DNA from 4 places in the Microbacterium sp. SORGH_AS_0888 genome. Region 4 is predicted to be linked to each of the others. Evidence: predicted binding sites of a transcription regulator. Region 4 holds the regulator's gene; each other region holds the start of a gene.
What was found. Region 4 encodes HrcA, which represses chaperone genes, less so after heat shock. Its sites were predicted from a motif close to TTNGCACTCGNNNNNNNCGAGTGCNAA; they were not measured.
Positions count from the first base shown of each region.

Region 1: a site for HrcA is predicted at 866-892, ahead of groL (chaperonin GroEL). Genes of this name have one in related genera too.
Region 2: a site for HrcA is predicted at 1,010-1,036, ahead of groES (co-chaperone GroES). Genes of this name have one in related genera too.
Region 3: a site for HrcA is predicted at 1,514-1,540, ahead of QE381_RS13290 (Hsp20/alpha crystallin family protein). Genes of this name have one in related genera too.

Region 1 covers NZ_JAUTAZ010000001.1:3,315,763-3,317,959, reverse strand. The annotation lists gene groL (chaperonin GroEL) at 1-829, opposite strand, end outside; gene QE381_RS16220 (cold-shock protein) at 1,052-1,255, opposite strand; gene QE381_RS16215 (LytR C-terminal domain-containing protein) at 1,379-1,939, opposite strand; gene QE381_RS16210 (DUF3263 domain-containing protein) at 1,971-2,197, opposite strand, start outside.
Region 2 covers NZ_JAUTAZ010000001.1:1,408,290-1,410,486, forward strand. The annotation lists gene guaB (IMP dehydrogenase) at 1-439, opposite strand, end outside; gene groES (co-chaperone GroES) at 626-922, opposite strand; gene QE381_RS06900 (SAM-dependent methyltransferase) at 1,062-2,197, shown strand, end outside.
Region 3 covers NZ_JAUTAZ010000001.1:2,734,967-2,737,163, reverse strand. The annotation lists gene QE381_RS13295 (glycosyltransferase) at 1-889, opposite strand, end outside; gene QE381_RS13290 (Hsp20/alpha crystallin family protein) at 993-1,430, opposite strand; tRNA gene QE381_RS13285 (tRNA-Arg) at 1,616-1,688, opposite strand; gene QE381_RS13280 (asparagine synthase) at 1,782-2,197, opposite strand, start outside.
Region 4 covers NZ_JAUTAZ010000001.1:807,096-809,292, forward strand. The annotation lists gene dnaJ (molecular chaperone DnaJ) at 1-441, opposite strand, end outside; gene hrcA (heat-inducible transcriptional repressor HrcA) at 489-1,529, opposite strand; gene hemW (radical SAM family heme chaperone HemW) at 1,593-2,197, opposite strand, start outside.

The DNA.
Region 1 (2,197 bases), 2.5 Mb from region 4:
GGGCCTTGACGGCGGCCGACTTGAAGATGCCGCGGATCTTGTTCAGCACCAGCGTCGCGAGCGCCTCGCCCTCGACGTCCTCCGCGATGATGAGGAGCTCCTTGCCCTCCTGGATCACCTTGTCGACGATCGGCAGCAGGTCCTTGATGTTGGAGATCTTCTGGTTCGCGATCAGGATGTACGGGTCCTCGAAGACCGCCTCCTGACGCTCGGGGTCGGTCACGAAGTAGGGGTTGATGTAGCCCTTGTCGAAACGCATGCCCTCGGTGAGCTCGAGCTCGGTGCCGAAGGTGTTGGACTCCTCGACGGTGACCACACCCTCCTTGCCGACCTTGTCGATCGCCTCGGCGATGAGCTCGCCGATGGCCGGGTCGGCGGCGGAGATCGACGCGGTCGCGGCGATCTGCTCCTTGGACTCGACCTCCTTGGCGTCGGCCAGCAGCTGCGCGGTGACAGCCGCGACGGCCTTCTCGATGCCCTTCTTCAGGCTGATCGGGTCGGCGCCGGCCGCGACGTTGCGCAGGCCCTCGCGCACGAGCGCCTGGGCGAGCACCGTGGCGGTCGTGGTGCCGTCACCGGCGACGTCGTCGGTCTTCTTGGCGACCTCCTTGACGAGCTCCGCACCGATCTTCTCGTACGGGTCGTCGAGCTCGATCTCCTTGGCGATCGACACACCGTCGTTCGTGATGGTGGGCGCGCCCCACTTCTTCTCGAGAACGACGTTGCGACCGCGGGGACCCAGGGTCACCTTGACGGCGTCGGCCAGGGTGTTGAGGCCGCGCTCGAGGCCGCGACGGGCCTCCTCATCGAAAGCGATGATCTTTGCCATGTGTGTGTCGTCCCTCCCGGACGTTGGCTGATGTCTTTAGCACTCAACAATCACGAGTGCTAATGCCATTCTGGCACTCGCCCCATCCGAGTGCAAGCGGACGACACACGACAGACCGCGAGACCAGTCCTGTGCGCCGAGACCGGTGGGAAACCCCACGGTCTCGGCGCGACGGACTGGTCTCGCGGTTACGTTGCCCGAGCGGGCGGCGGATGCGTCGCGTCAGGCGAGGACGCGCACGGACTCGGCCTGCGGCCCCTTCTGGCCGGAGCCGACGGTGAACTCCACCGCCTGGCCTTCTTCGAGCACCCGGAATCCGGACATCTCGATGTTCGAGTAGTGCACGAAGACGTCCTGCCCATCACCGGACGTGATGAAGCCGTACCCCTTCTCGGCGTTGAACCATTTCACGGTGCCCTGGGTCATTCGAGTCTCCTGATGCTGCGGAACCTCGCCATCGTATCGACGCGAAAACCGGCCATTCCGCCGCACGGACAACTGCTTACACGGGTGCCGCGAACTGTTTACCGTGCCGAAACACGCCCGGGTTCAGGGGGTCGGCGTCGCCCCCGCCGAGCGGTCCATTCCGAGCACGACGGTCAGCTGGGTCGCAGAGGTCGAAGGCAGCGGGTAGTTCGGGTCGTAGGCCACGTTGCTCATCCCCAGGAGCCTGGCGAGGCCGAGCGCAGCGGGGTAGGCATCCGGCGAGGCGTAGTAGACGGTCGAGGTCTCGAACGTGCTGCCCGCGTTGCCGGCGCTGACCTTCTGCTCCGTCCAGCCCTGCCCCAGCAGGGTGTCCCTGACGCGCGTCGCGAGGCCCTCCTCGTTGGCCGCGTTCAGCACCAGCACGGTATAGGAGGTGTCGACGACCGGGGTGACCTGCGCCGTCGCGGTGGGCGTCGGCTCCGGCGTCGGGAACAGGACGACCCGCCCCGAGAGGATGAGGCTCCCGAAGATCCCCAGCCCGATGAGCACGATCGTCGCCGCGATCGCCCAGAGCAGGATGCCGCCCGCCCGAAGCCGCGGATTCTCCGCCCGGTGGGCACCGACGCGGCCGGACGACGCCGAGAGGTCGTCGAAGCGGTCGCGGGGGAAGTTCTGACGCGGCACCCCCCGATGCTATCGGTCGGTCCGGTGTGCCTTATGACGCCGTGCTCAGACGCCGCTCGCGGTCACGGCGGCGGGCGTCGCGCGATCGCCGCAGCCGGCCCACGAGCAGCGGATCGTGGGCCATCGCATCCTCCCGGTCGATCAGACGGTTCAGCAGCTGGTAGTACCGTGCCGGGGCCAGCACGAGCTCGACCCGCACCGCCTCCTCCTTGGCCGCGGTGTGCCCCGGCCAGCGGCTCTCGAACTCGAGCAGGGCAC
Region 2 (2,197 bases), 600 kb from region 4:
CGGAGACGAACCGCATGTCGCGGTTCGTGATGATGCCCACCAGCCGCCCCTCGCCGTCGACGACGGGGAGCCCGGAGATGCGGTACTGGGCACAGAGCCGATCGACGTCCTCGATCGTGGCGTCGGGGGTCGTCGTGATGGGGTCGGTGATCATGCCCGACTCGCTGCGCTTGACCTGGTCGACCATGGCGGCCTGGTCGGAGATCGCGAGATTGCGGTGGATGATGCCGAGGCCGCCCTCGCGCGCGATCGCGATCGCCAGCCGCGCCTCGGTGACGGTGTCCATCGCGGCGGACAGGAGGGGGGTCGCCACCGTGATGCGGCGGGTCACGCGGGAGGACGTGTCGGCCTCGCTCGGGATGACGTCGGTGTGGCCCGGCAGCAGCAGGACGTCGTCATAGGTGAGTCCGACGAAGCCGAACGGATCGTGGTTGTCCATGGATACTCCTCCCCCGCCGGCACGAGGGTACGTTGACGGGACGACATCGACGAGGCTCGGGCGGGTTTCCCGAGACTCCGATTGTAAGCGCGGCGCGGGCGGGTTCATTCCCGCATCGCGCTCTCCGGGGACGGCGAAGGGCCCGGATGCCGGAGCATCGCGGGCCCTTCGTGCGGGAGTCGCGGGTCAGCGGACGACGACCGCGAGGACGTCGCGGGCCGAGAGCACGAGGTACTCGTCGGCGCCGAACTTGACCTCGGTGCCGCCGTACTTGCTGTAGATGACGCGGTCGCCGACGGCGACGTCGAGCGGGACCCGGTTGCCGTTGTCGTCGATGCGGCCGGGGCCAACGGCCACGACCTCACCCTCCTGCGGCTTCTCCTTGGCGGTGTCGGGGATGACCAGACCACTCGCCGTGGTCTGCTCGGCCTCGACCTGCTGGATGACGATGCGGTCCTCGAGCGGCTTGATGGAAACCGACACGGTCTACCTCTTCTTTCTCGCTTCGTGAAACGGAAGACTCGTTAGCACCCTCACACCGAGAGTGCTAAATCCCAGTCTAGGGTCCTCCTGGCACTCACGCAACGCGAGTGCCAATCGATGTCGCACATAGGCTGATCGGATGGAGATGCCGGAGCTGCGCGAGCTGCTGACACCCGTCGGGCTCGGGCTCATCGACGAGGTCGGCGAGCTCGCGACGACGGACGCCGTGGCCGCGGCGGTCGGTCGGCTGCGCCGCGCCGGGCACTCCCCCGAGCTCGTGACCGCCGTGGTCGGCCAGGCCCGCCTGCGCACGAAGGCACGCGGCAAGTTCGGCGCGCTGGCCGATCGGATGCTGCTGACGCGCGCCGGCCTGGAGCAGGCGACGCGGCTGGAGGTCGCCGCCCTGCACGCCGCGCGGTTCCGCGACGCGGGCGTGACGCGCGTCGCGGACCTCGGCTGCGGGATCGGCGGCGACTCGCTGGGCTTCGCCGGCCTCGGGATGCGCGTCCTCGCCGTCGACGCGGACGACGTCACCGCGGCCCTCGCCGCCTACAACCTCGCCCCCTACGACGCCGAGGTCCGCTGCGCGCGCGCCGAGGACGTCGAGCTCGACGGGGTGGACGGCCTGTGGCTCGACCCGGCTCGTCGCACGGCCGGGCACGGCGAGACGCGCCGCGTGTCGACATCCGACTACACGCCCGCCCTCGACTGGGCGTTCGCGACAGCGCGGCGGCTGCCGACCGGCATCAAGCTCGGCCCCGCGTTCGAGCGCGGCGACATCCCCGCCGACGCCGAGGCGCAGTGGATCGGGGTCGACGGCTCGACGATCGAGCTCGTGCTGTGGTGGGGGGCGCTCGCGCGGGAAGGCGTGCGACGGGCGGCCCTCGTGATCCGCGGCGGGACCGCGCACGAGCTCACGGCCGCGACGGATGCGGAGGACGCCGAGGTGCGCCAGCTCGGTGCCTTCCTGCACGAACCCGACGGCGCCGTCATCCGCGCACGGCTGATCGGGGACGTCGCCCGCGCCCTCCAGGCGGGCATGCTCGACGAGAGGATCGCCTATCTCACCTCCGACGCGCCGCTCACGAGCCCGTTCGTGCAGTCGTTCCGAGTACGCGAGGAGCTGCCGGCCGACCCGGCGAAGCTGTCGAAGGCGCTGCGCGCACGCGGGATCGGACGACTCGAGATCAAGAAGCGCGGCGTCGATGTCGACCCCGCCGCGCTGCGCACACGGCTCAAGCTCGCCGGCGACGGCGCGGCGACCCTGCTGCTGAC
Region 3 (2,197 bases), 1.9 Mb from region 4:
GAGCCACGCGTTCCCAGGCCTCGAGGATGTGTTCGAACCGCTTGCCGGGGGCGAGGCGTCCGACCGCGACGACGCGGCCGGGGACGGCGTCGCGGGACTCGCCGGCCGCGATCGGCAGCGCATTGGGCACGACCTCGTATCCCGGATGCGGCCCGTGGTCCTCGATCGCGTCCTCGCGCTGCTGCACGGTCGGCCACAGCACGGCGTCGAAACGGTCGACGACCTCGAACCAGCCGCGCCAGAGCCCGCCGGCCGTGACGGCGGGCGGTCGGTGCGAGGTGTGCACGGTGTGGATGAGGCACACCCCCGGCGGCCGCCAATCCGCGAGCAGCTCGCCCAGCTGCCGCGACTCCGAGACGATCACGACCGGCAGCGCGGGGTCGGCCCGCCGGAGCTCCGCGACGATCCGGTCGAGCCAGACGCGGTACAGGCCGCGGAACCCGACGAGCACGCGGTCGCCGTCGGGGCCGTGCACGACGACGTTCGCCTCCGTGAGGTGCCAGTCGGCGGCCGCGACGACGGGGAGCGAGACGCGGGGGCGACCGACGGCATCCGCGATCGTGCGGTAGTCGACCCCGGGCGTCTTCTCCCCCGGGAGGGCGGCCGCAGCCAGCCACGCCGGGTCTTCGGCCGCGTCGTCGAACAGGTTGCGGAAGAGGTCGACGGATGCGGCGAGCCCGGCCTCGACGAAGGCCTCGCGGTGCGCGGCGTGATCGGCGACGGAGCCCGGATCGACCGTGAGCAGCAGCGGGCCCCGGCCGCCGTCGACCCCCGCCGCGGCCATGTGGCGCGCCCGGGCCAGCACGGCGATCGTGAAGCCGCCGTCGACGCGGGGGTAGAGGCGCGAGGCGAGCAGCGCGTAGTGCGCCCGGGGGAACTGCGCCGGCATCCTGCTCCTCTCGGCGGGCAGCGCCCGCCACCACGCCCCACACCATAACGCAGCGCGACGCCCCGGACCGGGCGGGTCCGGGGCGTCGCGAACGGGGGAAGGATCAGGCGTTCTCGGTGACCTGGAGCGCCGGAGCGTTCTCGGCCTCCGTGAGCACCTGGACCTTGCGCGGCTTCGCCTTCTCGCTGACCGGGATCGTCACGCTCAGCACACCGTTGCGGTAGTGCGCCGAGATGTTCTCGGTGTCGATGCCCTGGCCGAGGCTCAGCTGGCGCAGGTAGCTGCCGGCGGCGCGCTCGCGGGTGATCCAGGTGACGCCCTCGCCGGCCGGGAGCGTGCGCTCGGCGCGGATGGTCAGCAGCTGCCCGTCGACGTCCACGTCGACCGACCCCGGGTCGATGCCGGGAAGGTCGGCGGCCAGCACGTAGTGGTCGCCGTCTCGGTAGAGGTCCATCGGCATCTGCCGCGGTCCGCGGCGCCCGCCGTCCATGAGGGTCGTCGCAAGTCGCTCCAGGTCGCGGAGCGGATCATAGGTGGCCATATCTCGTCTCCTTTCGAGCGGGTCGGGCACAGCCCGACGAACGTTCCTTAGAGTTGAGCCCCATCGGCTCAACCATGTTCAGATTAGCACTCTCCATGCGAGAGTGCCAAGAGTCGACCGGCGCCGGGAACGAAGAAAAGGCCCCCGGCGAACCGGGGGCCTTTCCGCACTGTCTCAACACAGTGTGCGCCTGGAGGGACTCGAACCCCCAACCTTCTGATCCGTAGTCAGATGCTCTATCCATTGAGCTACAGGCGCCCATGCACTCTCGCCTCTCGGCGCGCGGGCACTAGAAGAGACTACCCCACGATCGCCCTCTTCACCGAATCCGTGCTCCGCGCACGCCAGCGGCTACTCGGCCGTGGTGTCGTCGGATGCGGCGGCCTCGGACATCCGGCGGCGATGCGCCGCGAGGCGGGCGAGGTCCACCAGCACGAGACTCTGCATCCGCGCCCGTCGCATCTTCTCGTAGTCGGGCTCGAGATCGGGTCGCGCGGCCGAGATCCGCAGCGAGGAGTCGATGTTGCGCGACACCTCGGCCCAGGCCGCCTCGCGCGCCGCCTCGACGAGCGCCCGCAGCTCCTCCGGGTTCTCCGCCCGCTCGCGCAGCTCCCGTGCGATCCGCTCGGACTGCTTGCGCCGTCGCCGGAGGTTGCGCACGTCGCGACTGCGGTAGTCGTGCGTGCCGTCGGAGTCGCTGAACCGGCGCCGCGCCCGCCGTCGCTCACGCTCGGTGCGCGCCGCGTCCTCCTCAGCCTCGTCCGCGA
Region 4 (2,197 bases):
CGTGCCGGGCTGGCAGCAGCTGCCCTCGCACGTCTCGCAGAGCACGGCGGTGTCGACCTCGAGGTCGCGGTGGACTCCGAACACGACGTCGCCGAGCTCGAGGTTCACGCGCACGAGCGCATCCTGACCGCGCTCCCGGCGCGACCGCGGACGCGACCGCTGGCCGCCCCCGCCGAAGAACGTGTCGAAGATGTCGCCGAAGCCGCCGAAGCCCGCGCCGCCGAAGCCTCCGCCGGAGTCGCCGCCCATGTCGTAGCGACGGCGCTGCTCCGGGTCGCTCAGGACGTCGTACGCGTGCGTCACGAGCTTGAAGCGCTCCGACGCGTCCTCGCCCGGGTTCACGTCGGGGTGGAGCTCACGCGCCAGTCGCCGGTACGCCTTCTTGATCTCGTCCGGGGTCGCGTCGCGGGACACGCCCAGAACCTCGTAGTGGTCAGCCACTTCCGCCTTCCCGTCCGCGCACCGCGCGGAGATCGTCTGCGCCCGCCTCAGCGGGCGCGCTCGTCCTCGTCGAGCAGCCGGCTGAGGTACCGGGCCACCGCCCGCACCGCGCCGAGGTTGCTCGGGTAGTCCATGCGCACGGGGCCGAGCACGCCCATGCGCGCCGCCCCCACGCCGGTCTCGTAGTCGCTCGTGACCACGGACGCCTCCGCCAGCCCGAAGGGCTCGTTCTCCCGGCCGATGGACGCCGCCAGCCCCTGCTCATCGGCCACCATCTCGCCCATCAGCCGCAGCAGGGTCACCTGCTCCTCGATCGCCTCGAGAAGCGGGAAGATACTGCCGCGGAAGTCGCCCTCGCTCCGGGCGAGGTTGGCGGCGCCGGCCATGACCAGGCGGTCCTGACGGAACTCCTCGAGCTCTTCGGCCACGACCCGGAGCGCGGCGCGCACCGCACGGTCGCCGCGCGGGCCGTCGGCCCGCAGCGCTGCGACCGCCTGCTCCACGACGGTGACGCCCTCACGCACCGAGCGCCCCGTCACCAGAACGGACACGCGCGCGCGCAGCGCGGCGACGTCCGTCTCGTCGAGCTCGTCCGGCAGCACGGCGACGCGCTGCGAGACGCGTCCGGTGTCCGTCACCAGGATCGCGACGATCCGCGTGCCGCCCAGATGCACGAGCTCGACGTGGGTGACGTTGGCGCGCTCGAAAGAGGGGTACTGCACGAGCGCGACCTGGCCCGTGAGCTGAGTGAGCGCACGCACCGTCCGCGCGAGCAGGTCGTCGAGGTCGGCCGGGTCGGCCAGGAACGCGCTGATCGCCGAGCGCTGGGCCGCGGTCAGCGGGCGCAGCTCGGCGAGGTGGTTGACGAAGACGCGGAAGCCCTTGTCGGTGGGCACGCGACCCGACGACGTGTGCGGAGCCACGATGAGCTCCTCGTCTTCGAGCAGGGCCATGTCGTTGCGGATCGTGGCGGCGGACACGCCGAAGGAGTGCCGGTCGACGATCGACTTGCTGCCCACCGGCTCACGTGTGGCGACGTAGTCCTGCACGATCGCGCGCAGCACTTCGAGTCCGCGTTCGCTGACCACCTGCGCTCCTCCCGATTGGCACTCGTTCGATGAGAGTGCCAGTCTACCGCGGGGCGACGACGTTCAGACGGCGAGCGCGCGCACGACCGCATCCGCGAGCAGACGACCCCGCCGCGTCAGCACGATACGGCCTCCGAAAGCGGCGCCGGGGTCGACCAGTCCGTCCGCGATGAGCGGCGCGACGGCGCGACGGGAGTCGGCGGGAAGCTCCGCGAGGGCGAGGCCTTCTCGGATGCGCGATCCGAGCAGGACCCGCTCGAGCCGCGCCGCCTCCGCATCCGGGATCTCGCGGGCCGCCGCGGGCGAGGAGCCGGCCGCCAGCCGCTGCGCATAGGCAGCCGGGTGCTTGACGTTCCACCAGCGCACGCCGCCGACGTGGCTGTGGGCGCCGGGTCCGAATCCCCACCAGTCCGTGCCGCGCCAGTAGGCGAGGTTGTGGCGCGAGCGGCGGGCTTCGTCGCGCGCCCAGTTCGACACCTCGTACCATCCGAGCCCCGCGGCCTCCGCGAGATCGTCGACGAGCTCGTACATGTCGGCCTGCAGGTCGTCGTCCGGCAGGGCGAGCTCGCCACGACGGATGCGGCGATGCAGGGGCGTGCCCTCCTCCACGATCAGCGCGTACGCCGACAGATGGTCGGTGCCCAGCTCCAGCGCGGTCTCGACCGAGG